2 regions of the Berryella intestinalis genome follow, and region 1 is predicted to be linked to the other one. Evidence: predicted binding sites of a transcription regulator. Region 1 holds the regulator's gene; the other holds the start of a gene.
The links. Region 1 encodes HrcA, which represses chaperone genes, less so after heat shock. Its sites were predicted from a motif close to TNTTAGCANNCNNNNNNNNNGNNTGCTAANA; they were not measured.
Positions count from the first base shown of each region.

Region 1 (3,411 bases):
GTTCTCCCAGGTGAAGGCCGCCCTCGAGGGTCGGGAGGTTCCCGACCTCCCTACGGTGCGCGAGCGGATCGAGATGGCGCGGCGCCATGCACGGCTTTTGGCCGAGCGGGCAGAAGGCCAGATCGTGCGGATGCGCAAGCATGCCATGTGGTACGTCGCGGGCATTCCCGGGGCCTCGGCGGCCCGCGCGCGGTTCACCCGCTGCTCGACGCTTGCCGAGTTCGACTCGGTGCTCGACGACATGATCGAGCAGGCTTCACTCCACGACGCGCTCGATGCGCGATGCGGCCATGTCTAGGGCCGCGACGTCCCTGCTCGCTTCGCACGAGCCGTTCGGGGCCCTCTACATCCACATCCCGTTCTGCAAGAAGCGCTGCTCGTACTGCGACTTTTCGACCGAGGCGGTCGCGTGCGACGACGCTGCGGTGCGCACTTACGTCGAGCGGCTGGTGGTGGAGCTGTTCCGCGCGTCGCGCGCAGGGGAGCTGTCGCAGGTCGAGACCGTCTACATCGGCGGTGGAACCCCGACCCACCTCGGGCTGTCGAATCTCTCGTCGCTTCTGTACGCGCTGTCGCTGTCGATGAACCTTTCTCCCGATCGGTGCGAGGTCACGATGGAGGCGAACCCCGAGAGCCTCACCGACCGTATCGTGTGCGACGCCTGGGCGATGGGCGTGAACCGCCTCTCGATCGGCGTTCAGAGCTTCGACGACGGGGTTTTGGCTCTGCTCGGCCGCGCGCACGACGCCGAGGCGGCCCGGTGCGCCATCGGGGCTGCCCGGCTTCGCTTCGACAACGTCAGCTGCGATCTGATGTGCGGCATTCCGGGGCAGGGCGAAGAATCGCTGTGCCGCAGCGTCGAAGCGGCCATCGAGGCGGGGGTTTCCCACGTGAGCGTCTATCCGCTGTCCGTCGAGGAGGGCACGCCGCTTGCGCGCGCCATCGAGGCGGGGGAGGTGCCCGACCCCGACGGCGATACGCAGGCCGACCATATGCGCACTGCGGAAGAATTGCTGGTCGCAGCTGGTTTTCATCGGTACGAAGTGGCAAGCTACGCGAAACCCGGCTTCGAGTGCCGGCACAACCGCGCGTACTGGACGGGCGTGCCGTACCTGGGGCTGGGCACTTCGGCGGTATCGATGCTGCAAAACGAAGGCGAGCGCATCCGCGTGCGCGACGGCGCGGTGGAAGAGCGCATATCCGCCCGCGAAGCGCTGGTGGAAGACGTCATGTTGGGCATGAGGATGAGCCAGGGGCCGAGCGAGGCGCTGGTCTCCCGTGCGATCGGGGCCTTTCCCCATCTGCGCGGCGAGCTCGAGTCGCTTGCGGCGCAGGGGTACGTCGAGCGCGCCGACGGTCGCTGGCGGCCGACCGACGCGGGGTGGCTGTGCGGAAACGACCTGTACGGACGCATCCTCGGGTGCGCGCAGGTTCCCGACGGACCGGCGGGCCCCGCAGAGGCGAAGTAACGCTTTGGTTGTGGGGTTGTGCCGCGAAAGGCGTCTCTTAGCACACCGTGGGGCTAACTGCTAGAATACAGCGGACGGCATCGGGTGCGCGTTTTCGCGCGCGGTTGTATCAGGGAGGTGGCATCGATGCTTTCGGATAGGCGCCAGCGCGTGCTGGCCGTTCTCATCGAGGAGTACGTGGCGCAAGCGCTTCCCGTCGGCTCGCGCACGCTGACCGAGCGCTACAACCTGGGGGTCAGCCCGGCGACCGTGCGCAACGAGCTGTCCTACCTCGAGGACGCCGGCTATATCTCCCAGCCCCACACGTCGGCCGGGCGCATACCCACCGACCTGGGGTACCGCACGTTCGTGGACAACCTTTTGGCCAACGGGGCCATCAGCCACGGCGAGGACGATCGCGAGCTGGTCGAGCGCCTCAAAAGCAGCGCGAGCGAGCTCGACGAGCTTCTGGATTCGGCCTCCAACGCCCTCGCCCGCCTTACCGACTGCCTCTCCATCGTGGTCGCGCCCCTCGCGCGGACGGCCACGGTGAAGCAGATCACCCTCATCTCCCTTTCGGATCGCCAGGCCGTGGTCGTGGTCGTCACCAAAGACGCCCAGGTCTACAACCGCCAGATGGAGTTCGCCGAAGCGGTGGAGCCCGAGAGGCTCTCGGAGGTGCAGCGCATCCTGAACGACTTCTTCGCGGGCCGCTCGGCGCGCGACGTGAAGATGAGCGCCGAGGGCCTGAGCAACCACTACTTCGGAAACCCCCTGGTGCGCCTCGTCATCGACGAGATCATAGCCTGCCTGCACGAGCACGACACCGCGCATGCGCACCGTATCGGCATGAGCTCGCTGGCGCGCAAGCCGGAGTTCAGCGAGTCGAGTGCGCTCATCCCCATCATGCAGGTGCTCGAAGACGACGCGGTGCTCCTCCAGATACTCGATCCCACCTCCGATGCCGAGCGGGGCGCCCCGATGGTGCGCATCGGCAGCGAGAACCCCACCGAGCAGCTTTCCGGCGTCTCGGTTGTGGCGAACCGCTACGGACGCGGGGATTCGGCCGGCGTGGTGGCGGTGATCGGCCCGACGCGCATGGACTACTCGCGCGTGCTCAAGGCGGTGCGCATCGCGAGCGCGGCGCTTGACGAAGACTAGAATCGAAAAAAGGAAGCGGGCTCGTTTTGCCCGATAGCGAAAGAAGGTATGCCGAAGCATGGCCAAAGATCTGTACGAGGTTCTGGGTGTCGCGCGCGGGGCGTCTGACAGCGAGATCAAGAAGGCGTTCCGAAGCAAGGCGCGCAAGCTCCATCCCGACGTGAACGGATCGGAGGATGCGGAAGACCAGTTCAAGGAGCTGAACGAGGCATACGACGTTCTATCCGACCCGGCCAAGCGCTCGGCCTACGATCGGTTCGGGACCGTTCCCGGCGCTGCGGGCGGCCCGTCGGGGGCCGGCGGCTACGTTGACTTCGACGACCTGTTCGGCGGCATGGGCGACATCTTCAGCTCGTTTTTCAACGGGGGAGCGCAGAACCCCTCCGCCCGTCGCGAGGGCCGCGACATGGGCGTGGGGCTGCGCCTGACGCTCGAGGAAGTGGCGACCGGGGTCAAGAAGGAGATCGTGTACGACCGGCTCTCCCCGTGCCCCGAGTGCTCGGGTTTGGGCGAGGACGGCAAGGAGGTCACCTGCCCCGACTGCCAGGGCCGCGGCCGCGTGGTCACCGTCCAGCGGACGTTTCTGGGCGACATGCAGACCGCGACCACGTGCCCGCGCTGCGGCGGGACGGGCCGCGTCATCGAGAACCCCTGCTCGGAGTGCGACGGCCAGGGCCGCGTCCCCGACCGTCAGCGGGTGACGGTGGAGGTGCCCGCCGGCATCCGCGATGCCCAGCAGCTGCGCGTGAGCGGCTTCGGCGAGGCGGGTCTGCGCGGAGCCAAGTCGGGCGACCTCATCGTC
Region 1 is NZ_CP009302.1:866,342-869,752, forward strand. Features, by position in the region: gene dusB (tRNA dihydrouridine synthase DusB) at 1-298, shown strand, start outside; gene hemW (radical SAM family heme chaperone HemW) at 291-1,469, shown strand; gene hrcA (heat-inducible transcriptional repressor HrcA) at 1,596-2,609, shown strand; gene dnaJ (molecular chaperone DnaJ) at 2,668-3,411, shown strand, end outside.

Region 2 (3,411 bases), 340 kb from region 1:
CCCCGTGCAACCGAAACCAGCCCGATGAAAGGAAGGTGGTGGGCCGTGGGGGACTCGAACCCCCGACCTTGGGATTAAAAGTCCCCTGCTCTACCAACTGAGCTAACGGCCCTCAAAGTCGCAATGCGCAAGTAGCTATGGTAGCGGAGCCGTTTGCTTTGGTCAATGAGGCTCGTCGATTATCCAGCTCTGAGCGCAGCGCGCCCGAACGCGAAAAAGCCGCGTCGGAATCGCTTCCGACGCGGCTTCGTGTCGCGAAAGAGCCTTGCGGTGTCCTACATCATGCCGCCCATACCGCCCATGCCGCCGGGAGCAGCGGGCATCGGCTCGGGATCCTTGGGGATCTCGTTGACGGTGGCCTCGGTGATGAGGATGAGGGCAGCCACGGAAGCGGCGGACTCGAGTGCGGTGCGGGTAACCTTGACAGGATCGTTGACGCCCATCTCGATCATGTTGCCGTACTCGCCGTTGGCGCAGTTCAGGCCTTCACCCTTGGGCAGGGCCTTCACATGCTCGACCACGACGCTTCCCTCGAAGCCGGCGTTCTGGGCGATGGCGCGCATCGGGGCCTCGAGAGCCTTGCGGATGATGTTCACGCCCACTTCCTCGTCCTTGTCGGCAGCCTGAACGGCATCGAGCGCGGGAAGGGCGTGGACCAGGGCGACGCCGCCACCGGCGACGATGCCCTCTTCGACAGCGGCGCGGGTGGCCTGAAGGGCATCCTCGATGCGGCTCTTGGTCTCCTTGAGCTCGGGCTCGGTCGCAGCGCCCACCTTGAGGACGGCCACGCCGCCGGACAGCTTGGCGAGGCGCTCCTGCAGCTTCTCGCGATCGAAGTCGGAGTCGGCGCGGGTGAGGTCGGACTTGATGATGGCGATGCGGTCCTGAATGGCCTTCTTGTCGCCGGCGCCGTCGACGATGAGCGTGCGTTCCTTGGTGACCTTGACGGACTTGGCGGTGCCCAGCATGTCGATGGTGGCCTCGGACAGGCTCATGCCGAAGTCCTTGTCGATGACCTGGCCGCCGGTGACGACGGCGATGTCCTCGAGGATGCGCTTGCGGCGATCGCCGAAGCCGGGGGCCTTGATGGCGGCGACGTTCAGGGTGCCGCGCAGCTTGTTCAGAAGCAGGGTGGCCAGAGCCTCGCCCTCGACGTCTTCGGCGACGATGAGCAGGGAGCGGCCGGACTTCATGATGCTCTCGAGCAGGGGCACGATCTCCTGGATGCTGTTGACCTTCTGGTCGGTCAGCAGGATGAAGGGCTCGTTCAGGTTGGCCTCCATGCGCTCCATGTCGGTGGCCATGTAGGGGGAGATGTAGCCGCGCTCGTACTGCATGCCCTCGACGATGTCCATCTCGATGCCGAAGGTCTGGCTCTCCTCGACGGAGATGGCGCCGTCCTTGCCGACCGCGTTCATGGCCTCGGCGATCTTGGAGCCGATCTCGGCGTCGCCCGCCGAAATGGTGCCGACGTTGGCGATCTGCTCCTGGGTGGAAACCTCGGTGGAGTCGGCCTTGATGGCCTCGACCACGGCGTTGGTGGCCTTCTGGATGCCGCGGCGGATGCCCAGGGCATCGGCGCCGGCGGTCACGTTGCGCAGGCCCTCGCTGACGATGACGTCGGCCAGGACGGTGGCGGTGGTGGTGCCGTCGCCCGCGACGTCGTTGGTCTTCACGGCAGCCTCGCGGATGAGCTGGGCGCCCATGTTCTCAACGGGGTTCTCGAGCTCGATCTCGCGCGCAACCGTCACGCCGTCGTTGGTGATGAGGGGGGCGCCGTAGCTCTTCTCGATGGCGACGTAGCGGCCCTTGGGGCCAAGCGTCACCTTGACGGTGTCGGCGAGCTTCTTCACGCCGGACGCGAGGGAGCCGCGCGCCTCGGACTCGAACAGAATGTCTTTTGCCATGTTGATCGTTCCTTTCGAAATGATTCAGTCGGATCGCAGTTCTGACGAAACGCTATTCGCAGATGGCGTAGATATCGTCTGCGCGCAGGATCAGGACGTCCTCGCCGCCGTAATGAACCTCGGTGCCGCCGAACTTGCCGTAGATGACCTTGTCGCCCACGGAAACGGGAACCTTGATGAGGTTGCCGTCGTTGTCGAAACGGCCCTCGCCCACAGCGATGACCGTACCGGTCTGGGGCTTTTCCTTGGCCTCGCTTGCCAGATACAGGCCGGATGCAGTGGTAGCCTCAGCTTCGTCTACCTTGACGATCACGCGATCGCCCAGCGGCTTCAAACTCATATTCAGCGCCTTCCTTTCATGGATGTACTACCGAAAACCGAGCGGCCCGCCCGAGGGCGGAGCCTCGAAGGCTTAGCACTCAAAATAATCGAGTGCTAAGACAACAGCTACTATAGCATCCCGCCTTGCGAACGCAACCGATTTTTAGCAATCTACCGATACGTTTGCTAATCGTAGAACCGATCGGCGGGAAACGGCGGCTCGCATGCGCGCTTGAATGCGCTGCGCTCTACCCTTTCAATCAGCTGTCCTGCCTGGTCGATGGCAACTCCTTCGGCCTCGGCGGCGCTTCGGGGCGCCTCGCCGCGCTCGTAGACGCGCTCGAGGAAGGCGTCGAGCTGCGCGTAGGGAAGCCCCAGGCTGTCCTCGTCGCGCTGGCCTTCGGCAAGCTCGGCCGACGGCGGCTTGGAAAACACGTTCTCGGGAATGATCGGGCAACCGCGCGAATCGAGCTCCACCTGGTTGCGGTAGCGCCCGACGGCGTACACGTCGGTTTTGTACAAGCCGCCCAGAGGGGCGAAGGCCCCCGCAGTGTCGCCGTACAGGGTCGAGTACCCCATGAGGGCCTCGCTTCTGTTGCCGGTGTTCACCAGCATCCACCCGTAGCGGTTCGACAGCGCCATGAGCACCACCATGCGGCAGCGCGCCTGGGTGTTCTCGAACGCGAGCCCCGAAAGCGAGCCCCCGCAGGCACCGGCCAGAAGGTCGGAGAACGCTTCGAACGGGCCCGTTATCGGAAGGGTCTGCGCCTCGATGCCCGCATTCCGGGCCAGCTCGAGCGCATCGGACACGGAATGGTCGGACGAGTACGGTCCGGGAAGCAGCACGCCGTGCACGTTGTCCGCGCCGAACGCGTCGAGGGCCATGGCTGCGGCCACGCTCGAGTCGATGCCGCCGGAAAGACCGATGACCGCCTCGGAGAACCCGGCCCGGCAGGCGTAGTCCCTCAGGGCCGCCACGCAGCGCTCGTACTTGTCCCGCACATCCATACCGGATGCCCCCTTCGCTTCGAACCTACACGTTGCGGATCTTCTCGGCCAGGTACTCGGCCCATTCCTCGACCCCGTCGCCCTTGGTCGCGGCGATGGGGAAGATGGGGGCCGCCGGGTTCAGCTCGCGCACCGAGGCCTCGAACGCCTCGCGGTCGAAATCGAACACGGGAAG
Region 2 is NZ_CP009302.1:521,376-524,786, reverse strand. Features, by position in the region: tRNA gene JI75_RS02150 (tRNA-Lys) at 37-112, opposite strand; gene groL (chaperonin GroEL) at 276-1,907, opposite strand; gene JI75_RS02140 (co-chaperone GroES) at 1,960-2,247, opposite strand; gene nadE (NAD(+) synthase) at 2,415-3,236, opposite strand; gene hypB (hydrogenase nickel incorporation protein HypB) at 3,262-3,411, opposite strand, start outside.
Region 2: the regulator HrcA is predicted to act here: its motif matches at 2,318-2,348, upstream of JI75_RS02140 (co-chaperone GroES).